Regions from separate parts of the Pseudomonas sp. NCHU5216 genome, predicted to be linked through region 3. Evidence: riboswitches for the same ligand, from Rfam matches in the RefSeq annotation. Region 3 holds a riboswitch; each other region holds the start of a gene.
What was found. A riboswitch is a leader RNA that binds a small molecule or an ion and turns the genes downstream of it on or off. The one in region 3 is predicted to bind cobalamin.
Positions count from the first base shown of each region.

Region 1: linked by a shared signal. The riboswitch ahead of ACSVIK_RS07460 (TonB-dependent receptor) and the one ahead of cobO (cob(I)yrinic acid a,c-diamide adenosyltransferase) in region 3 are both predicted to bind cobalamin.
Region 2: linked by a shared signal. The riboswitch ahead of ACSVIK_RS15560 (energy-coupling factor ABC transporter permease) and the one ahead of cobO (cob(I)yrinic acid a,c-diamide adenosyltransferase) in region 3 are both predicted to bind cobalamin.
Region 4: linked by a shared signal. The riboswitch ahead of cobG (precorrin-3B synthase) and the one ahead of cobO (cob(I)yrinic acid a,c-diamide adenosyltransferase) in region 3 are both predicted to bind cobalamin.

Region 1 is NZ_JBQLIX010000006.1:192,768-198,325, reverse strand. Features, by position in the region: gene ACSVIK_RS07470 (ABC transporter substrate-binding protein) at 1-522, opposite strand, end outside; gene ACSVIK_RS07465 (ABC transporter ATP-binding protein) at 522-1,328, opposite strand; gene ACSVIK_RS07460 (TonB-dependent receptor) at 1,387-3,486, opposite strand; cobalamin riboswitch at 3,750-3,943, opposite strand; gene ACSVIK_RS07455 ((2Fe-2S) ferredoxin domain-containing protein) at 4,036-4,734, opposite strand; gene ACSVIK_RS07450 (cobalt-precorrin-6A reductase) at 4,833-5,558, opposite strand, start outside; gene cbiE (precorrin-6y C5,15-methyltransferase (decarboxylating) subunit CbiE) at 5,558-5,558, opposite strand, start outside.
Region 2 is NZ_JBQLIX010000021.1:14,492-20,049, reverse strand. Features, by position in the region: gene ACSVIK_RS15575 (hypothetical protein) at 1-422, opposite strand, end outside; gene ACSVIK_RS15570 (hypothetical protein) at 439-666, shown strand; gene amn (AMP nucleosidase) at 753-2,225, opposite strand; gene ACSVIK_RS15560 (energy-coupling factor ABC transporter permease) at 2,322-3,008, opposite strand; cobalamin riboswitch at 3,048-3,251, opposite strand; gene ACSVIK_RS15555 (carbonic anhydrase) at 3,577-4,320, shown strand; gene ACSVIK_RS15550 (PaaI family thioesterase) at 4,756-5,181, opposite strand; gene ACSVIK_RS15545 (acyl-CoA dehydrogenase family protein) at 5,194-5,558, opposite strand, start outside.
Region 3 is NZ_JBQLIX010000044.1:29,489-35,046, reverse strand. Features, by position in the region: gene ACSVIK_RS22560 (CsgG/HfaB family protein) at 1-341, shown strand, start outside; gene ACSVIK_RS22555 (DUF4810 domain-containing protein) at 358-714, shown strand; gene ACSVIK_RS22550 (DUF799 domain-containing protein) at 711-1,382, shown strand; cobalamin riboswitch at 1,418-1,621, shown strand; gene cobO (cob(I)yrinic acid a,c-diamide adenosyltransferase) at 1,817-2,428, shown strand; gene ACSVIK_RS22540 (cobyrinate a,c-diamide synthase) at 2,428-3,723, shown strand; gene bluB (5,6-dimethylbenzimidazole synthase) at 3,720-4,373, shown strand; gene cbiB (adenosylcobinamide-phosphate synthase CbiB) at 4,377-5,285, shown strand; gene cobD (threonine-phosphate decarboxylase CobD) at 5,278-5,558, shown strand, end outside.
Region 4 is NZ_JBQLIX010000006.1:187,055-192,612, forward strand. Features, by position in the region: gene cobJ (precorrin-3B C(17)-methyltransferase) at 1-1,040, opposite strand, end outside; gene ACSVIK_RS07430 (precorrin-2 C(20)-methyltransferase) at 1,279-2,019, opposite strand; gene ACSVIK_RS07435 (precorrin-8X methylmutase) at 2,019-2,645, opposite strand; gene cobG (precorrin-3B synthase) at 2,638-3,951, opposite strand; cobalamin riboswitch at 4,261-4,455, opposite strand; gene cbiE (precorrin-6y C5,15-methyltransferase (decarboxylating) subunit CbiE) at 4,512-5,558, shown strand, end outside.

The DNA of each region.
Region 1 (5,558 bases), on a different contig from region 3:
GAGGCTGGCAACGCGCCCCGGCATGACATGGGCGCAGGACTCGCTCAGCTCGTACACCGGGATACCGAAGCGCGCCAGGCTGGCCGGCGTCACCTCACCGCCGATGCGCATGCCGTAGTTCCAGCCGGCGAAGACGAAGTCGGTGCCAGCGCCCAGCAGGTTTTCCAGCGAGGGATAACGCGCGGCCAGTTCGGGCAGGCCATCGAGCTGCGTGCGCATGCTCGCATCGAGGGTCTTCCAGCCGCTGATGCCGGTATAGCCGGCCATGCGCTCTTTCAGGCCCAGAGCCAGGAGCATGGCGGTCATATTGACGTCATGGCTGACCGCGCGTTGCGGCGGCTGGTCGATGCTCACCTGGCGGTCGCAACTGGTGACGGTGACGGCCCAGGCGGGGTTGATCAGCGGCAACAGGATTGCACCGACCAGTGTAGGAGCGAGCTTTGCTCGCGAAGCTTTTGTCTTTTCCCACAGTTCGCGAGCAGAGCTCGCTCCTACAGGTTCAGCCGTGGGTGAGCGCTTCATCAAAGGATCCAGGTAATACGCGGATAACCCGCCAGCGGATGGGTGTCGACCAACGCGCGCACACCGAACACCTGCTGCAGCAGCTCGGCGGTAAGCACCTCGGCGGGCGTGCCGACGGCCACCAGGCGGCCCTGGTCGATCACGCACAGGCGGTCGCAGAAGGCCGCCGCCAGATTGAGGTCATGAAAGCTGGCCAAGGTCGCCAGGCCCAGCGATTTGATCTGCCGTAGCAGTTCGATCTGGTAGCGCGGGTCGAGGTGGTTGGTCGGCTCGTCGAGAATCAGCAGTTGCGGTTGCTGCACCAGGGCGCGGGCGAGCAAGGCGCGCTGCTTCTCGCCGCCGGACAGGCGGGCGAAATCCTGCTGCGCGCGCTCACTCAGACCCACACGCGCCAGCGCCTCATCCACCAAGCGTCGATCCTCGCCATCATCGCCGTCGAACAGCCCCTTGTGCGGCGTGCGGCCCATGGCCGCCACCTCGTGCACGCGCAGGCCGAAGTCCTGCGGGAACTCCTGCAACACCACCGCCACGCGCTGCGCGCTCCAGCGCGGCGGGCGTTGCCACAGCGCCTCGCCGCCCAGCTCGACGCTGCCGCTGCAAGGCCGCTGGAAGCGATAGGCGCAGCGCAGCAGGCTGGTCTTGCCGCTGCCGTTGGGGCCGATCAGGCCGAGCAGCTCGCCATCGCCGATCTCCAGGTCGATGGCCTCGAGCAAGGCGCGCCGGCCGTCCGGCGACCAGGCCAGGTCTCGGATGCGCAAGCGCGGCTCGGGTGCCGCCGTGCGCTGGCTCGGCGGCGTCGAGAACAGGCTGAAAGACCAGCCGGAGGTGCTAATCACTGACACGGAACCTCTCCCCCCGCGCACTTCAAAAGCGGTAGTCAGCGGTGACGAACAGCGAACGCGGCGCACCCAGATACCATTGCTCACCATCACTGCTGGCACTGGTGGCGTACTGGCGGTCGAACAGGTTATTCAACTCCAGGCCCAGACGCACGTCGCTCAGCACCTGCCAGGCGATATTGGCATCGACCACCGTGTAACCCGGCACCTTCTCGGTATTGGCCGTATCGACATAGCGCGCATCGACGTAGCGCGCGCCGATGCCGGCCTCCACGCCGCTGCCGAGATCCTTGTTCAGCCACAGATTGGCGCTGCGCTTGGGCACGTCGACCGGGCGATTGCCGCTGCGGTCGCCAGCGCCTTCGACGAAATCGTCGTACTCGGCACGCACGAAAGCCGCGGTGGCCGACACCTGCCAGCCACGCCCCAGCGCCAGTTCCAACGAGGCTTCCAGGCCGTCGGAGGATTGCCGGCCGATCTGCTCGGTAGGCGAAGTCGGGGTTTCACGGCTGAGCAGCTTCTCCTTGACGATGTGATAGGCCGCCAGCGTCCATTCGCCCTGCCCGCCCCAGAAAAGCTGCTTGAGGCCGATCTCGGTCTGCTTGGCTTCACTCAGATCGAACTGCTGCTGACTCGGATTCAAGGTCAGCAGATTGCTCACTCCCTCGGTGCTGGTGGCGTACTGGCCATACAGCGACAGCTCCGGAGTCAGGGCGAAGACCAGCCCGGCACGCCAGTTGTCGCCCGTGAGGCTGCGGTCGACACGGCTGTCGTCGACCAGGTTGCTGCGCTCGAGGTGCACCTGATCGCGGCGCACGCCGGTGACCAGCGACAGGCGCTCGCTCAGTTGCGTGCGGTTCTCGGCGAACAGCGAGAACTGCCGAGCCAGATTCAGCTCGCGTGGACGATAGCTGTCGGTGCTCTGATAGCTGCCGCCGCCGGACTGACCCAGTGGCACGCTGTCAGTGAAGGTATTGCCGAAGTCGTGGTGGCGGGCGAAGCGGATATGGTTGTAATCCACACCAACCACCGTGCGGCTGTCGAGGCCGAACAGGGCGTGATCGAGGCTGAAGCTCTGGCGGTCGCCAAGCTGCTCCTGGTTGTGCTTGATGCGCCAGAAGTCGCCGCGTTCGACCGTATCGCCCGGCTGCCAGCGGTAGGCTTCGCTGTTGCGCCAGTAGCGCCGAGTCTTGATGTAGTAGAGCTGGTTGTTGGCCGTCAGCGCGTCGTTGATGCGCCAGTCGGTTACCAGGCGGGTGATCTGGTCGTTGTAGTGAATATCGGCGTTGGCCACGTTGTAGTTGCGCTCGCGGATGCGCTCGCGAAGCTTGCCGTCGACCAGCGGCGTGCCGAGGTAGCGCTCCGGGTGCTGCTCGCCCTGGTCATGGGACAGGGTGAAGCTCAGGTCTTCGCTGGCCTCCCAGCGCAACGCGGCGCTCAGCGCCAGGCTGTCGGAATCGCCGCGATCGACCCAGCCGTTGCTGGCCTGCTGGTTGAGGGTGAAGCGATAGCTCAGCGCATCGCTCAGCGAGCCGCCACTATCCAGCGCGGCCTGGCGGCGGTCATCGCTGCCATAACCCAGGCGCAGGTGATTCTCCACCGGGCCGGCGAAGGGCTTTTTCGGCACCACGTTGATCACCGCGCCGGTGGCACCCTCGCCGTAGAGCACCGAGGCCGGGCCGCGCAGCACGTCGATGCGCGCCACCGACCAGGTGTCCACCGGGAAGGTCACGGTGCCGGCACCGACGTACTGGCGGGTGCCGTCGTAGAGTTGCATGGTCGCCGCATGGCCCGTGAAGCCACGCGCCGACAGCGCCGTGCCGCCGTTGCCGGGCGTGCCGATAAAGGTGATGCCGGGGGTGCGGGTGACCGCGTCCTGCACGCTGCGGTTGTTGCGCCCGCGCACCTCGGCGCCGCTCAGGCTGCTGGTGCTGGCCGGGGTTTCCAGGGCCGAGAGCTCAAGGCGCGAACCACTGCTGGTGGGCGTGCGCAGATCGCTCTCGCCCTCTTCGGCGGCCTTGGCCTGGACATCGAGTTCGGGCAAGTCGACAGCCTTGTCGGCCAGAGCCAGGCTGCTGAACAGCAGGGCCAGTGACCAGGCGCAATGAAGAGCGGGGTTTCGCACGGCTGAGCTTCCGTTGTTACGCGGTGAATCGAGGGCTGAAATGCAATTGTTATAACATAACATTATCGACCTTCGCAGCCTGAAAGGCAGGCATGCGGGTGCCGTGGCCGGTACGGTCAGAATCGGTTGTTTGAAGCGGAAATGGCGCGCCATGAGTGTTCCATCGTCAGGGAAAAGGCACGGCAATCCGATGGAAATGCGCAACAGCAGACAGGGGCACGGCGGCGCCCTACTGGAGTCAACGCCCGCCCACCGCGGGTTGCCAGACATAACGACTTCAGGCCGGTCTCCGGGCTTGCGAGGGTCATGAGCGCATCGCCTTCCCATGCGCGTGGCGCACAGTGGCGTTTCGATGCGGTCGCTCGCTTACCGTTGCGGGGGCAGCGTCGGACTTCAACCGACTTCCCGTTTCACCTCACGCGCGGCGGCGTGAGACACCTGAAGCGGGGCGGATATGACCACCCGCCTCCGTTCAAGTCAAGGCGCGGGGCCATTGTGGGTTGGACTCAGGCGTAGGGTGGACAACGCGCAGCTTGTCCACCATGGCGGCTAGTTGCCGCCCAGCTCATCGATACGCAATTCCGGCAGCGCCCTGCCCGCCACCAGACGCTCATCGACCAGGCGGATCACCGCTGCCTCATCCTGGATGCCATACCACTCACCCTGTGGATAAAGGCTCGCGGTGGGCCCCAGGTCGCAGGGGAACTGGCACTGGCTACGGGTGATATGCACGCCGCCCGCGCATTCCAGCTTGCCGGCGGCCTTGAGCCGCTGACGCAGGGTTTTCCACAGGCCCAGCGCGCCCTTGCGCGTGCAGCGTGGGCCGTTGCACAGCAGCAGGCGCTGCGCATGGGGTGGAATCTGCGACCAGGCATGGTGCGCCGGCACCGGCGGCACATCGCTGCAGGGAATATGCGCTTCACGGCGTTCGAGCAGCGCGCCCAGGCCATCGAGCCAGGCATCTTCCATGGCCGTGCAGACCACGAATACCTCGGCCCCGTTACCGCGTTCGGCGATGCGCTCGCGCAGCCAATCGCGGTGCGCGGCATCGGCACGCGGCTCCAGATCCACCACCAGCAGTGGGCGTGGCGCATCAATGATGGCTTGCCAGAAGCCGTCCTGCTCCGTGTCATGCAGATGCGCCTCGCCCAGCAGCGTTTCGATGCGCTGCTGCAGACGCTCGGCGGTGGCACCACGCCCCAGGCCGGGGCCGATAAACAGGATGCGGGCGTAGGGGGCTTGGCTCATGACTGTCTCCAAAAGGGCCGGCAGTCTAACAGCGCGTGTAGGGCGGACGTCGCTTTTCACGTCCACCAAGGCGGTGGATCGATAAAGCGTGATCCACCCTACGCGGCTAATTCGGCTAGCGCCTCCCACAGGGAATCCAGTTCCGCGAACTGGCGCGTGACCACCGGCAACTCGGGACGGCGCAGCAGCAACACCGGCAGGCCCAACTCACGCGCCACCTGCAGCTTGGGCTCAGTGGAGGCGCTGCCGCTGTTCTTGCTTACCAGCACGTCGCATCGAATACGGGCGAACAGCGCGCGCTCCTCGTCCAGCGAGAACGGCCCGCGTGCACCGATGATCTCGGCGCGCGGCGGCGCCGGCTCGGCCTGCAGGCAGCGCACCGTCCAGTGCTGATGCGCAGGGATCTCGTGCAGATGCACCAGCGGCTCACGCCCGGAGGTAAAGAACGGTCTGCAGAACGGCGCGAGTGCCTGGGTCAGTTCATCCCAGCCGTCCACCTCGCACCAGTGGTCATCGGCACCGGGCTGCCAGCCAGGACGACGCAGCGCCCAGCAGGGCACACCCGCCAGTTCGGCGGCGCGCGCGGCGTTATGGCTGATCTGCGCGGCGTAGGGGTGGGTCAAATCCAGCAACAGCTCAATGCCTTCAGCAGCGACAAAGGCAGCCAGGCCTTCGGCGCCACCGAAACCGCCGACGCGCACGCGGCAGGCCAGGTCATCCGGCACCCGCCCCAGGCCGGCCAGGCTGTAGACCGTGTCCGGCCCCAGCCGGCGCGCCAGGCGCAGCGCCTCGGTGGTGCCGCCAAGCAGCAGGATGCGCGCACT
Region 2 (5,558 bases), on a different contig from region 3:
TCGATGCGCGCATCCAGCACCTGGCTCAGCACCTTCTCGTTGAGCCCGCTGTAACGGGCGGTTTCCTCCACCGCCAGCTCGCCCAGCGCTTTGCCCAGCAGGCTGGCGCGCAGGCGGTCGAACAGCTCGAAGGCGATACGCTCGGCCGTCGAGGCGTCGGCACGGGCCTCGGCCTCCAGCAGCCGTTCGCTGCGCAGGTAGTCCAGCGCTAGCTGGTTAAGTACCTCCTGCACGCTGGCATCGCGTACCGCCAGGGCGCCCTGCTGGCCTTGCGCTTCGACATAAGCCTGGAAGTCGCTCCAGACACCATCGGCCAGCTCCTGCACCACGGGTGCATAACTGTCGAGATGGCGATTGATCTGCTGCTGGCTGCCATACAGCAACCCACCCTGAAAGCCGAGGAATCCTCCGGCCAGGGGCAACAGCAGAAAGTAGAGTTTGAGCAGCCAGCAGAAAGTAGAGTTTGAGCAGCCAGTGGTGCCAACGCTTGTTACGCGCAAGCCAGCCCAAACGCTGCAGCTTGAACGCCAGCAACAGGCCGACAACCGCGCCAAGCAACAAGGCCAAGCCGGTGTAGAGAAAAAGACTGAAAAAGCTGAAGGGTTCCCACAACGCGGTCAGCAGCAAACGTGCCTGTTCCATGCGTATTACCTCGTTCGTCCATGACGAGGGCGAGTCTAAAGCAGAGCGCGGACAAGTGCTGCCAGGGCGTGGCCGGACTGTGCACCAGGCCACGCCTCTGTCTCAGAAACTCAACGGAACGGCGGCTCGTCGAAGCTGCGCAGCTTGCGTGAGTGCAGCGAATTGAGCTGGCTACGCATCAACTCCAGCGCGGCGATGCCGATATGCAGGTGCTGAGTCACCGCGCGCTCGTAGAAGGCGCCAGCGGCGCCGGGCAGCTTGATCTCGCTGTGCAGGGGTTTGTCCGACACGCACAGCAGCGTGCCGTAGGGCACCCGCAGGCGATAGCCTTGCGCTGCAATGGTGCCGCTCTCCATGTCCACCGCCACCGCCCGCGACAGGTTGATCAACGGTCGCTCCTGGGCCCAGCGCAGTTCCCAGTTGCGGTCGTCGTAGGTCAGCACGGTGCCGGTGCGCAGGCGCTTCTTCAACTCGTCACCCTGCTCGCCGGTGACCTGCTTGGCTGCCTCCTGCAACGCCTGCTGCACCTCGGCCAGCGCTGGCAGCGGGATATGCGGCGGCAATACTCGATCGAGAATGCCGTCGCGGCGCATGTAGGCGTGAGCCAGCACGTAGTCGCCGATGGTCTGCGACTGACGCAGGCCGCCGCAGTGGCCGATCATCAGCCAGCAGTGCGGGCGCAGCACGGCCAGGTGGTCGGTGATGTTCTTGGCGTTGGACGGGCCAACGCCGATATTGACCAGGGTGATGCCATGGCCGTCCTCGGCCTGCAGGTGATAGGCCGGCATCTGGTAGCGGTGCCAGACCACGTTCTCGATGATCGCCTGCATCTCGCCTTCGGCCATGCCGCGCTCGACCACCACATTGCCCGGCAACACCATGCGGGTGAAACGCGAGTCAGTCTGCAGCATGTCCAGGCCATGGCGGATGAACTGGTCGACATAGCGGTGGTAGTTGGTCAGCAGAATCCAGGGTTGCACGTGGCGCCAGTCACCGCCGGTGTAGTGCTGGATGCGCTTGAGGGAAAAATCGGTGCGCGCGGCGTCGAACAGCGCCAGCGGCAGCGGGTCGATGTTCTCCCAGTCGTACAGGCCATCGGCAGTGCCGTCGGTGGCGGCGGACAGGTCGGTGCTGGGGAACACCCGCGCCAGTTCGGCGGCGGTCACGCCGCTGCCGGCCAGTTCATCGCCACCCTCGACCACATAGGGATAGGGGATGTTCTGCTGGCTGCGGCCAACCTCCACGCGCAGGGTGAAGTCGTTCATCAGCGGGCGCAGTTGCTCCAGCAGGTATTTGCGGAAGGCCGCCGGCTGGGTCACGGTGATGGCGTAGATGCCCGGCACCTGGATCTTGGCATAGGCGCGCACGGTGGTAGGCACCTCGCCCTGACAGAGGTAGGCCAGGCGCAATTCGGGATAACGGAACAGGCAGTGCTCGTCGGCATCCGGGCGCACGCGCGCCTTGAGATAGCGCTTGAGGGCCTGGCTCAGAGCGCCGGTGGCTTCCTCATACAACGCGGCCAGGCGGTCGACCGCCTCTTCGGGGGTGTGAACAACGACGAAATCATCGGAACAGACTTTCACGTGGGCGTATTCCTGACTGAACGAACGCCCCTATCTTGCCTGCAACCTCGCGGCAAAACATAGCGCGGCGACCGAAGAATTCGGTCGCCGCGCCCCTCATCTGGCAGCCGCCTGATGCAAACGCACGTTGAACAGCGGCCCTTGACTGAAACGCGCCAGCGCCTTGGCCCCGGCCAGCACACCCAGGTCGATCAATGGCTCGACCAGAATCACGCTCATGTAGGCAAGGCCGAAGCTGCCCACGGCTGCCAGGTTGTCGCTGGAAAAGCCATGACCATAGAAGGCCCAGAAGCCGACCCAGGCGACGATGCCGCCCTGATAGGCGGTCGACAGCGCCAGTGCCTGCTTGTAGGAGAGGTCGACATAGGCGGTACCTGGCGCGACGATGCGCTTGGCCAGCACGCTGATGGCCCACAGCGGCACCAGCAGGGTGGTGACGTTCATGCCGTACTGCGGCAGATCGAACGGGGCGAACAACAGGCCCTGCAACAGCAGCCCAGCGGCCAGGCCGATGGCGGTGGCACCGGCGCCGAACAGCAACAGCAGGGTGGAGCCAAGGATCAGGTGCACCTCGGAAACGCCCACGGCATGGTGTGGCAACACCTCGAAGAAGCAGAACACCAGCGCGGTGGTCAGCAGGCTGCGCAGGGCCAGGGCAGCCGCCCCGCCGTTATCACGAATGGCATCGCGCGCCAGTTTGGCCGTCAGGCCGAAGGCGCCGACTGCCGTTGCGTAACTGAGGAAGATCTTGGCGCCTTCGACGACGCCCGGTTCGATATGCATGCAAGTTCCTTGGCCGCGCCCACCGCGCGGCGAGTTGGAGGATCGATGGGTTCGATGGCAGGTCTCCTGGCTCACGGCTTGGCACTCCGCCCGCCTTCCCGACCGCAGTCAGTGGCATGAGGGGCATCGCTCGCCGTTTACAGTTGCGGGGGCAGCCAGGGCATTGGCGAGATTCGCCGCACCCTGTTCCCTTTTCATCCACACGCACCGGGGCGCGCAGGAACCATCGGTGGCAACCTTACTCCGCAGCCAGGGCAAAAGACAGTACTCGCGTTCAAGGCACCGCCCACCTCCGCCCTGTGCGATGTGCTTGGTCGGCAATCCGAGCTTGTCACCCATACGCCAGCTAGCTGCGCGAGGCGCCGAGATGCTCCCGCTGCCAGAAAGTCTCGCCACCTGAACGGATACTGTCTTGAACGTAGCCGAAGCTGCTGCGAATAAGCGGTGCGTCACACCACGTCCATGCAGATGTAACTTTTTATTACAAGCCATGCGTAGTATTTCCAAACTCGCATCGGCTGCGGGCCACGCGAGCCTTTAGAACCCTCATCCAGTAACGAGAGCGCACATGAAGAAGACCCTGATCGTTGCGTTAACAGCTCTGTTCGCAACCGGCGCCATGGCGGCCGAACAGCAACCGCACTGGAGCTACAAAGGCAAGGAAGGCCCCGAACACTGGGCACAATTGGATCCAGGCTACGAAACCTGCGCACTCGGCCATGCGCAATCGCCGATCGACATCAGCCATGCCACCCGCGCAGCGCTGCCTCGCATTGCCTTCAACTACCAGGCCAGCCCAGCCGAAGTGGTGAATAACGGTCACACCGTCCAGGTGAATCTGAGCAATGCAGGCAGCATCGAGATCGACGGCAAACCCTACCGCCTGGTGCAATTCCATTTCCACACACCCAGCGAAGAGCACATCGCAGGCAAGGGTTTCCCGATGGTGGCGCACTTCGTTCACCAGTCTACCGATGGTCATTTGGCGGTAGTGGCTGTGCTGTTCAAGGAAGGGGCGAAAAACCAGGCACTGGACTCAGTCTTCAAGGCCATGCCGGACAAGGTGGGGGAAAAAGTCGAGTTGGCAAGCAACTTCGCCCCACAAACCGTACTGCCGCAGCAACAGGGCTACTACGCCTTCGCCGGCTCGCTGACCACCCCGCCATGCAGTGAGGACGTGCAATGGCGCGTACTCAAACAGCCAGTCGAGCTGTCCCACGAACAACTGGCGCAGTTCCAGCACCTGTACACGAAGAACGCCCGCCCGATCCAGGCGCTCAATGGACGAACCGTACTGGAAAGCGAAGACTGATGTCCCCTGATGCACCGGCTGGATAGCCGGTGCATTGCATCATCGCGCGACTAGACCTGAGCCCCTGGCTACGTCGGCGTGAGGAACACGCCTGTAGTCGAAGGCGCTGCTGCCCGACGGGAGGTTCATCCCCGCTGGTGCGGGGAACACGCCTGACCTGTAGGAGCGAGCTCTGCTCGCGGAGCTTTTTGGATCGCCCAGGCTCGCGAGCAGAGCTCGCTCATAAAGATTCGTGCGTCGTGGTGCTTCGCGGGTTCATCCCCGCTCACGCGGGGAACATCCTTAGCGAAACCAATTGTTCTCAAAGGAAAAATCAGGCGCTAAAAATCTACCAACTGTTCCTTGTTAAAGATCGAGGCAGCTTGAGCAGGCCGATCAGGCCCGCGGGCGGCCCATGACAAACCTTCGCGCACAGCATAGCGCGTCGATACGGGTTCAAGACGATTCTGCCAGCGTCACCACCGCCATGGTCACCGAAGCCTTGCTGTACAGGCGTTTCTGGCCGTTCTCCTCGCCGAACACCTCGGACTCGACCACAGTGGCCTGGCGCCCGGCCTTGAGCACTTGGGCACGGCAGTAAAGGCGGCTGCTGCGCGCCGGGCGCAGCAGGTTGACCTTGAATTCCAGGGTCAGCACCGTCTGCCCGTCGGCCACCAGCGCGCCGGCGGCGTGGTCGGCCAGGGTGGTCTGCACGCCGGCATGGATGAAGCCGTTCTGCTGCAGGTGGCGCGGCAGGATGTCCAGCTCCGCCTCGACCCACCCCGGCCCGCAAGCGCTGGCGCGGATGCCCATATCCTGAATGAAGTTGGCGTTGGCGAAGCCCTGCTCCACCAGCTCCCGGTAACGCGGATGAGCTTGCATGCGCCTCTCCGATCAGACCAGGTGTGGTGTGCTACGCGCCAGCAGCGCTTCAACGTCGACGCCCCGCGGCAGGGTGCCGTAGACACGGCCATGGCCTTCCAGGCGGCTGGCGATAAAGGCGTCGCTCACCACGCTGTTGCCGGCCTCCAGCAGCAGTTTGGCCTGCAATGCCACGGCCATGTCTTCGGTGAGCTGGCGGGCGCGATACTGGATGTCGGCGGTGTCGGCGAAGTCGGCTTTCAGGCGTTGGATATGGGCCTTGAGGCGGGCATCGCCATGACCGTCGCCCAGCTCGGCGAACAAGGCATCGAGCACGCCAGGCTCCTTGGACAGCGCACGCAGCACGTCCAGGCATTGCACGTTACCCGAGCCTTCCC
Region 3 (5,558 bases):
AGGTGCGTGGTGCCAACTACGTGGTCACCGGTGATGTCACCGAGTTCGGTCGCAAGGAAGTCGGCGATCACCAGTTGTTCGGCATTCTCGGCCGTGGCAAGCAGCAGATCGCCTACGCCAAGGTCAACCTCAACATCGTCGACGTGAAAACCTCCGAAGTGGTGTTCTCCTCCCAGGGCGCTGGTGAATACAGCCTGTCCAACCGCGAGATCGTCGGTTTCGGTGGCACCGCCAGCTACGACTCCACCCTCAATGGCAAGGTGCTCGACCTGGCCATCCGCGAGGCGGTGAACAACCTGGTCAATGGCGTCGACAGTGGCGCATGGAATCCAACCAAGTAAAAGGAACTTCGCAAGCATGACAATTGCACGCAGATTGGCCGTTTTCTCCGGGATGTTAGTACTCGGCGTGCTGGGTGGCTGTACCAGTGGCCCGCAGCCCCTGTACTACTGGGATGGTTACCAGCAGCAGGTCTACCAACGCTTCGACAACCAGAGCAGCACCGAGGAGCAGATCGCCGCGCTGGAAGCCAGCGTGCAGAAGGCACGCGCTAGCGATCGCGCACTGCCGCCGGGCTTCCATGCCCATCTGGGCATGCTCTATGCCGATGTCGGCAAGCTCGACCAGGTGCGCCAGGAGTTCGAGACCGAAAAGGCCCTGTACCCCGAGTCCGCCACTTATATGGACTTTCTGATGCGGAAATTCGACCAATGAAGACGATCTTTTCCTTCGCTGCACTGAAAGCCGCCGCGCTGCTGGCCTGCCTGGCCATCCTCGGCGGCTGTGCTGCACCCAAGTCCTACGACTACAGCGCTTTCCTGGAAAGCAAGCCGGCGTCGATCCTGGTGTTGCCGCCGGTGAACCAGTCGCCGGACGTCAAGGCGTCCTACAGCTTCTATTCGCAGGTCACCCTGCCGCTCAGCGAGGCCGGTTATTACGTGATGCCGGTGGCTGTCGTGGACGAGACCTTCAAGCAGAACGGCCTGATGAATGCCGAGGAGGTTCGCCAGGCCTCGCCGCAGAAGCTGCGCGAGATCTTCGGTGCCGACAGCGTGCTGTATCTGGATGTCACCGAATACGGCAGCAGCTACAAGATCATCGCCAGCGAAGTGGCGGTGACCGCCACCGCCAAGCTGGTGGATCTGCGTAACGGCAAGCTGCTCTGGGAAGGCACCGCGCGCGCCAGCAGTGCCGAACAGCAGCAGAACAACGGCGGTGGCCTGGTTGGCATGCTGGTGGTGGCGCTGATCGATCAGGTGGTGAATACCTTGAGTGATCGCGGCCATGAAATCGCCGGTATCACCAGCTTCCGCCTGCTTTCCAGCAACATGCACAACGGCATCCTGCCGGGGCCGCGTGCGCGCCCGGATGCGGCGCGCTGAACCGAGCGTTGACGCACGGGACGCCCTGGCTCTAACCTGCGCGCCTTGCTTCAGGTGCCCCGCGCCGTCATCCGTGACGGTGCCGGGGTGAAACAGGGAAGCCGGTGCTCAAGCCGGCGCTGCCCCCGCAACGGTAGGTGAGTCGAACGCCGCAACAGACCCTAGGCACGGGAAGGCGCGGCGTCGAGCCATTGGCTTCGCTCACGAGCCCGGAGACCGGCCTGTAGCAGTTTCACGGCAGCGCGGAGGGCGTTGACCGGCCTGTGCCCCCGCCCGTGCGGGGGCGCTTGCGTTCCTGCCTCCGCCTGCCCGCCATGAAATGCCCGGATCAGTGATGGAGGATTCGCCCTTGCCAGCTTCCCTGACTGTTACCTTGCCGCGCCGCCCCTCGTTCGGGCAGGGCGAGGCGGGCGTCTGACCAAGAGGAGCACGGCATGAGCGAGTCGGCCGCACGCGATGCCCGCCACAAGGCGCGCATGCAGCGCAAGAAAGCCCTGATCGACGAAAAGATCGCCCAGGCCCAGGACGAGTACGGCCTGCTGCTGGTGCACAGCGGCAATGGCAAGGGCAAGAGCAGCAGCGCCTTCGGCATGGTCGCGCGGGCCCTCGGCCATGGCCTCAAGGTCGGCGTGGTGCAGTTCATCAAGGGCGCCGCCAGCACCGGCGAAGAGGCCTTCTTCCGGCGTTTTCCCGAAGAGGTCAGCTACCACGTGATGGGCGAGGGCTTCACCTGGGAAACCCAGGATCGCCAGCGCGATATCGCCAAGGCGCAGCAGGCCTGGGCCATGGCCCGTGAGCTGCTGAACGATGAAGCCATCGGCCTGGTGGTGCTGGACGAGCTGAACATCGCCCTCAAGCACGGTTACCTGGAGCTGGACGCGGTGCTGGCCGATATCGAGGCGCGGCCGCTGTTGCAGCATGTGGTGGTGACCGGGCGCGGCGCCTTGCCGGGCATGATCGAGGCCGCCGACACGGTCACCGACATGAGCCTGGTCAAGCATGCGTTCAAGGCTGGGGTGAAGGCGCAGAAGGGTATCGAATACTGATGAGTTCGCATCACTGCCCGGCCCTGTTGATCGCCGCGCCGGCCTCCGGCCAGGGCAAGACCACCGTGACTGCCGCCCTGGCGCGCTTGCACAGGCGCCAGGGGCGACGGGTGCGGGTATTCAAGTGCGGCCCGGACTTTCTCGACCCGATGATCCACGCCCGTGCCAGTGGTGCGCCGGTGTACCAGCTCGACCTGGCCATGGTCGGCGAAGCGGAGAGTCGTCGCCTGCTGTGGCAGGCCGCCGGCGAGGCCGACCTCATCCTGATCGAGGGGGTGATGGGGTTGTTCGACGGCAAACCCTCGGCGGCCGACCTGGCCCGGCATTTCGGCGTGCCGGTGCTGGGCGTGATCGACGGTGCGGCCATGGCCCAGACCTTCGGTGCGCTGGCGCATGGCCTGGCCACCTTCCAGCCCGATCTGCCCTTTGCCGGGGTGCTCGGCAACCGGGTGGCCAGCAATCGCCATGGCGATATTCTGCGTGATGCCTTGCCGGCCACTATCCGCTGGTTCGGCGCCTTGCCACGCAGCGCTGCGGTGGAACTGCCCAGCCGCCATCTGGGACTGGTGCAAGCGGCGGAGCTGGCCGACCTGGATGCGCGCCTGGACGCCGCCGCCGATGCCCTGGCGGCCAGCGCCGACGTCGATCTGCCGGCGCCTGTCAGCTTCGCCGCGCCGCCGCAGGAAGCGCCGCCAGTGCCGCTGCTGGCCGGCGTACGTATCGGGGTGGCGCGTGATGCCGCCTTCGCCTTCCTCTATCAGGCCAATCTCGATCTGCTGCAGGCCCTTGGCGCCGAGCTGCAGTATTTCTCACCATTGCTCGACAGCCAGTTGCCGGACGTGGACAGCCTCTACCTGCCCGGTGGCTACCCCGAGCTGTACCTGGCCGAGCTGGAAGGCAACCAGGCCATGGCCAGGGCGATTCGTGCCCATCACCAGGCGGGCAAGCCGTTGCTGGCCGAGTGCGGCGGCATGCTCTACCTGCTCGATGAGCTGCGCGACAAGCAAGGCGTCAGCGGCCAGATGCTCGGCCTGCTCAGCGGCAACGCGGCGCTACAGCCCCGGCTGACCGCCCTGGCCTTGCAGGAAGTGACGCTGCCGGAAGGCAAGCTGCGTGGGCACAGCTATCATCATTCGCGGCTGGACAGTTCCCTGGCGCCCCTTGCCCTGGGCCGATGCCCGAATGGCAAGGCGGTGGCCGAGGCGGTGTATCGCCTGGGGCGGCTGACCGCCAGCTATATCCATTTCTACCTACCGTCGAACCCGGAGGCAGCCGCCGCGCTGTTACAGCCATGACCGATAAGGCCTTCACGCCCGAGGAACGCGCGGCGGTTTACCGCGCCATTGCCGAACGCCGCGACATGCGCCATTTTGCAGGGGGGCAGGTGCCCGCCGAGGTGTTGGCGCGTCTGCTGGAAGCCGCGCATCACGCCCCTAGTGTGGGGCTGATGCAACCCTGGCGCTTTATGCGCATCAGTGATCGCCACCTGCGTGAAGAGATCCATGCCCTGGTGGAGGCCGAGCGGGTGCAAACCGCCGAGGCACTGGGCGAACGCAGTGACGAATTCATGCAACTCAAGGTCGAGGGCATTCGCGACTGCGCCGAGCTGCTCGCCGTGGCGCTGATGGAGGGCCGCGAAGCGCATGTCTTCGGCCGGCGCACCTTGCCGGAAATGGACATGGCCTCGGTGGCCTGCGCCATCCAGAACCTGTGGCTGGCGGCGCGTGCCGAAGGCCTGGGGCTGGGTTGGGTGTCGCTGTTCGACCCCGAGGCACTGGCCGCACTGCTGGGCATGCCCGCTGGCAGCAAGCCGGTGGCCTTGCTCTGCCTGGGGCCAGTGCATGCCTTCTACCAGAAGCCGATGCTGGAGGAGGAGGGCTGGGCCACGCCGAGACCGCTGGCCGAGTTGCTGTTCGAGAACCGCTGGGGCGTGCAGGGTGAGTGAGCGATGAGCCTGGCGCTGATCACCTGCGCCGGTGTGGCCCTGGACGCCGCGCTGGGCGAGCCCAGGCGCGGCCACCCGCTGGTGGCCTTCGGGCTGCTGGCCGAGCGCCTGGAGCAGCGCTTCAACCCGGCGGGTGGCGGCTGGCGCAGCCACGGCGTGAGCGCCTGGTGCCTGGCGGTGCTGCCGCTGACCCTGCTGACCTGGCTGCTGACCCAGGTCAGTGCGCTGAACTGGGCGGTGGAGATCGTCGCCCTGTATTTCGCCCTGGGCCTGCGCAGCCTGTACGAACACGCGCAGCCGGTGGCCCAGGCGCTGCGCCTGGGCGATCTGCCGCTGGCCCGCGAGCGGGTTGGCTGGATGGTCAGCCGCAACACGGCCGAGCTGGATGCCTCCGGCGTGGCTCGCGCCGGCACCGAGTCGGTGCTGGAGAATGGCTCCGATGCGGTGTTCGCCGCCTTGTTCTGGTTCGTCGTCGCCGGTGCGCCGGGGGTGGTGCTGTACCGCTTGAGCAACACCCTGGACGCCATGTGGGGCTATCGCAACGAGCGCTTCGAGCGCTTCGGCTGGGCCGCGGCGAAGATCGACGATGCCCTCAATTATCTGCCGGCGCGCCTGGTGGCGCTGACCTATGCCCTGCTCGGGCGAACCGCCCTGGCCCTGCGCTGCTGGCGCCGCCAGGCGCCGTTGTGGGACAGCCCCAATGCCGGCCCGGTCATGGCGGCGGGTGCTGGCAGCCTGGGGGTGAGCCTGGGGGGCGCGGCGGAATATCACGGCGAACTGCACCAGCGCCCGCAACTGGGCGAAGGCCCGGCGCCGCAGGCGCGGGATATCGAGCGGGCGATGAACCTGGTGATCGCGGGTGTGGCGCTGTGGTTGGTCTGTCTGCTGCTCTGGGAGGTCTGGATTGCTTGAGCATGGAGGGCGGCTGCGCGCAGCGGCGCAGCGTTACGGCATCGCCCTGGAGGATTGGCTGGATCTGTCCACCGGCGTTGCCCCCTATGGCTGGACGCTGCCCACGGTGCCCGCCGAGGCCTGGGCACGGCTACCGGAAGTCGAGGATGGTCTGGAGGCGGCGGCGCGCGATTACTACGGCGCCGCCAGCCTGCTGCCAGTCGCCGGCTCGCAGGCCGCCATCCAGGCCTTACCGCGCCTGCGCACGGCTTGCAGCGTGGGCATCGTTGCCCC
Region 4 (5,558 bases), on a different contig from region 3:
TGCAGGCATTGATCGGCGCGCAGCGGGCCTGCCATCTTCACGTAGGTGTCGTAGCCGAGCAGGTCTTCGGCCTCATCCAGGGCGCGGCGCACGGCGGGGGTCATATGCTCGGCGGCGCCAGGGCCGAGGCCGACCACGCTCAGCTTGCCGCGACGCTGGCCTAGGCGCTCGATCTCCAGCGGGCGTTCGGCCAGCAGCAGACGCAGGCCTTCGCCGATATGGTGCTCGGGCGGCAGCTCGCTGGTGCTGTGGATAAAGCGCAGCGGCAGTTCCAACTCGGCTGCTGCGGCGTGCAGTTCGGTATTGGCCATCCAGCTTTTGTCCGCCAGCAGGCAGGCCAGCGCTTGCGGCGCCAGCTTGGCAGCGTTCAGCGCTTGTTGCAGGCGAGCGGGCAGGTCGGAGCCGGGGCGGTGGATCAGTGCGGCGGCGCAGCGCGGGTGGATCAGCAGTTCGTCAGGCTGGGCCGGACGTGCCTGTGCGGTGATGTGGATAACCCGGCTGGCGGCGTTATCCACAGGTAGTTGCGCGCTCTCCAGCCAGGGCGCCTGGCCTTCGATGCGTACCGTTTCGCCGCCGAGCAGATCGCTGACGAAGCGCTTGCCCTGTTGCAGGTCGGCCAGGGCGTAGCCGGCCGGCGGTTCCAGCAGGCAGGTGCCGAAGCGCAGTTCGCCACTGGTGGTGATGGCCGGCGCCACGCCCAGGTGTGCGGCGATCTCGCGGGCCAGGCGATTGACCCCGGCCAGGCCACCGAGCAGTGGCACCACGGCGCTGCCGTCCTCGGCCAGGGCCAGCACCGGCGGCTCGGCGCCCTTTTCTGCCAGCAGTGCGGCGAGGCTGCGAATGACGATGCCGGCGGCGCACAGCGCCACCAGCGGTTGGCCGGCGCGATACAGTGCACGTAGGTGCTCGCCGAACTCGTCGTAGTGGCGCTCGGCGCCATCGGCGCGCCCGCGCAGGCCATGGATCACGGCCTGTGGATAAAGCGTCTTGAGGCGTTGTGCGGTGGCCAGCGCGCTGGCGCCGAGGATGACGATGTTCATGCGGTATATCCTGTAGCCCGGATGCAATCCGGGGAATGGGTTTCCCGGATTGCATCCGGGCTACGTGCGATCTGCGGGGTGTGGAACCGCGTAGGGTGGATGACGCTTCACCCATCCACCGGCACGATGGCGGATGAAAAAAGCGTCATCCACCCTACGAAATCCAGGGGCGGCTGGGCCGCACTCCGCTTCAGTTGTGAACGCGCTTCGCGGCTGAAGCCCTCCCACAGGGAATCAATCACCCCCGCCATTTCTGCCCAGGCACCAGAATCATGGAAAAGTACGGCGAATCCATCGGCTCCACCTCGTCCAACGGCACGATTTTCTGATTGGCCATGGTGGCGCGCTCCACGTAATGGGCGCGGCCATCCAGACCCAGCTTGCGCAGCACGCGGCGCACCTTGTCGAAGTTGCGCCCCAGCTTCATCACCACGGCGGCTTCGGCGTCGCGCAGGCGCTGTTCCAGCTCCTCTTCCGGCAGTACGCCGGAGAGCACGCTCAAGCTCTGGTTGCGATACACCAGCGGCGTACCCAGCACCGAGGCGCAGCCGAGCATCGAGCACACGCCGGGCACCACCTCCACCTGGTAGCGGTCGGCCAGGCGGTCGTGCAGGTACATATAGGAGCCGTAGAAGAACGGGTCGCCCTCGCAGATCACCGCCACATCCTGGCCGGCATCCAGCAGCCGGGCGATCTGCTCGGCGCAGGTGTCGTAGAAGTCGGCGATCACATCCTCGTAGGACAGTGGTGGGGCGAGCTTCTCGGTGGTCACCGGGTAGACCAGCGGCAGACGCTGCTGGGTATCGCTCAGGTGCGCCTCGATGATGCCGAAGGCATTACCACCATGGCCGGCGTTGTGTTTGGCCTTGGCCACGAAGTAGGCCACCACTGGCGCCGATCTGAGCAGGCGCAGGGCCTTGAGGGTAAGCAGCTCGGGGTCACCGGGGCCGACGCCGAGGCCAAGCAGACGGCCAGCCATCACTCCACCTCCGAGGCGAGGGCGTTGACCGCCGCCACCGCCATGGCGCTGCCGCCACGCCGGCCCCGCACGATCACGTAGGGCACGCCACGGCTGTCGGCGGCCAGGGCGTCCTTGGATTCCGCCGCGCCGATAAAGCCCACCGGCATGCCGATGATCAGCGCCGGTTTCGGCGCACCGGTATCGAGCATTTCCAGCAGGTAGAACAGTGCAGTGGGGGCATTGCCGATCACCACCACACTGCCTTCGAGGTGTTCGCGCCAATGCTCCAGGGCCACCGCCGAGCGCGTATTGCCGACTTCGCGGGCCAATTCCGGTACGCCGGCATCGTGCAGGGTGCAGATCACCGGGTTGTTGGCCGGCAGGCGCGGGCGGGTGATGCCCTCGGCAACCATGCGCGCATCGCAGAGAATCGGCGCGCCGGCCAGCAGGGCGGCGCGGCCAGCGGCGCCAGCGCCGGGGGAGAAGCGCAGATCCTCCACCACGTCGACCATGCCGCAGGCGTGGATCACCCGCACGGCGAGTTTTTCCAGGTCGGCGGGGATGCCAGCCAGGTTGGCTTCGGCGCGGATGGTGGCGAAGGAGCGGCGGTAGATTTCCTGGCCGTCGCGGATGTAATCAAGCATCGGGGGTTCCTGCGGGGTGTTGGCGGGCGAACCAGGCGCCGGCCTCGTCGATGGTCAGGGCCGGCACCAGCAGACGGCCGAAACCGGGCGCCTCGGGCGTGCGTTGATAGAGTTGGTAATGGTCGGGCGTGCTGGCCAGCAGGGTGTAGGGCTGCACCCGGGCGCTGGCGCAACTGCGCGGGCAGGCGCTGAGGTGCACCTGCGGGCGCGTGCCGCTTGCGCGCAGCAGCTCGGCCAGGTGCAGGGCGTGGTGCTTGCTGTCGGCCAGGCCGCGCGCGCAGGCGGCCGAGCCCGTACAGGCAACCAGGCCGAGCAAGGGCTCGTCGGCCTGGGTGAGCAGGCCCAGTTCCGCCAGCGCCGTCAGCAGCTCGTGGGCCGCGGCCTCGGCCACATTGCCCAGCAGCAGGCCCTGCCAGGGCGTCAGGCGCAACTCGCCGTCGCCATATCGCTCGCTCAGTTCAGCCAGGGCAAACAGTTGTTCGGCATGCAGGCGACCGAGCTGGGCGCCGGCCGCGACCATGTACAGGCCACTTTGCACCTGTGGATAAATACCGGCTGGTGGGCGCATGAGCGTAGCGCTGGGCTGCCAACGGGGCGCTGCCGCTTGCAGGGGGAAATCCAGACGAGCCTGCAAGCGTTGCAACAGCTCGGCTGAGGGTATCTGCGTCAGTAACTGGCGCATGCGCGTCTGTTCGGGCGTGGCCAGTTCGAGAAACAGCAACAGGAGCTGGCGCACCAGTTCGACCGCCTGGCTCGCTTCGATTCGTGCCAGTGGCGCGTCAACCGGGCAGCCGGCCAGACCCAGCAGCAGATGCTGCTCGTCCTCGGCGGCCAGCCACAGGTCATGGGGGTGTTCGCGCATGGCCAGGGCTTCGCCGCCGTCCAGTTGCAGGGCGAACTTGGGCGACAGGGCATGCAGCGCTGGGGTGTCCTGCAGCAGGTCGAGCAACTGGCCGGCCAGCGGGCGCACGTCCATCCGCATGTGCGGGTCGAGGCCGGCGGCGGGGCTGAGCAGCAGGTTGCGCACATCATCGGCGGCCGCCACTCGCGGGCCGAGCCCGGCGCCGAGCAGGGCATCGATCAGCGCGCTTTCCTGGCCGGGCAGTACACCGCGAATCTGCAGGTTGCTGCGGTTGGTCAGCTCCAGCACGCCGCTGGCGCACTGCCGTGCCGCCTGGGCAATCGCGCGGGCCTGGGCACTGCGCAGCACGCCACCGGGCAGCTTGATGCGGCAGATGCCGCCATCCAGCGCGGGGACGATGCGCAGCAGGCCGGGGCAGGCGGAAGGGCGGACGGACGTGGGCAAAGGGTCACCTGTGGCTAACGACGCGGCGACCGAACCAGCGGAATCCACCCACGGGGGATTCCATGGCATCGGTACACCCCGCCCGATGTTGGCACTCGCGACCAGCGTTCGTCGGCAGGTCTCCTGGCTGACAGGTCTTGATCCGCTGCGCCTTCCCGGTTAACAGGCCGTTGAAAAACTACCTACGTTGGCAATACTGCGTTAAAAACGGCCTCGCGTGCGAGCCCAGTCAAAATGCTCATTTACAACACGTAAACTGCGCTTTTTCGGCCGTTTGATTCGCTAGCGCTCACCCTTCGGGCCAGCCGTTGGCTGTTACTCCCATTGGTCGTTGCGCCTTGTCTTGCCTGCCTCGCCTACGTTTTTCAACGGCCTGTTCCCAGTGGCCGATTGCATTGGACTCGCTGTTTACAGTTGCGGGGGCAGCTCGGTCGCGATCAGAGATCGCTCCGGATTCCCTCTTAGGCCCGTTTTATAAGGGGCACCGACGAAGGCTGTATTATGCCCGCTTTGCCCGGCGTCGCGACACGCGCCCTGTCGGCTACTTGCGAGGAAGGTGGATGAAACCCTGGTTGACCCTGGTGGGCATCGGCGAAGACGGCTATCCCGGTCTGGGCAAGGCCGCGCGCCGCGCCCTGCTGGCGGCCACGCGCATCGTCGGTGCGCCGCGGCAACTGGCCTTGCTGCCGCCGTGCATTGGCGGCGCACGGGAAACCTGGCCCAGCCCCTTCGACCTTGCGCCTCTGCTGGCGCGACGTGGCGAGGCGGTGTGTGTGCTGGCCAGTGGCGATCCGATGTTCTACGGCGTCGGCGCCAGCCTGGCGCGCCAGGTGCCTGCCGACGAACTGCGAGTATTGCCGGCGCCGTCCTCGGTGTCGCTGGCGGCGGCGCGTCTGGGTTGGCCGTTGCAGGAAGTGGAAGTGGTCTCCTTGGTCGGCCGGCCCCTGGCCACGCTCAACGGCAAACTCTTCCCCGGCATGCGCCTGCTGGTGCTGAGTGCCGATGGCGATACACCCGCGCAGGTCGCCGACGCCCTGCGCGCGCGTGGTTTCGGCGCCAGCCGCCTGACCCTGCTGGAGCATCTGGGTGGCCCTGAGGAACGCCGCCTCGATGGCCTGGCCGCAAGCTGGAACCTGCCGCGCGGCGCTGACCTCAACCTGCTGGCCATCGAATGCATGGCCGACGCCGGAGCTGTGCTGTTGCCACCGACCTGCGGCCTGCCGGACGACGCCTACCGCCACGACGGCCAACTGACCAAGCGTGATGTGCGCGCGGTTACCCTGGCGCGCCTGGCGCCGCTGCCCGGAGAGCTGCTGTGGGATGTCGGCGCCGGTTGTGGCTCCATCGGCATCGAGTGGATGCGCGCGCACCCGGCCTGCCGCGCCATCGCCATCGAGGCCAACGAGGGACGTCAGGCGCATATCCGCCATAACCGCGATGCCCTTGGCGTGCCCGGTTTGCAACTGGTGGCCGGGCATGCGCCCGAGGCGCTGGCCGGGCTGCCGGCGCCGGATGCCATCTTTATCGGCGGCGGCGTTACTGCATCAGGCGTGCTGGATGCCTGCTGGGCCGCGCTCAAGTCGGGAGGGCGCCTGCTGGCCAATGCC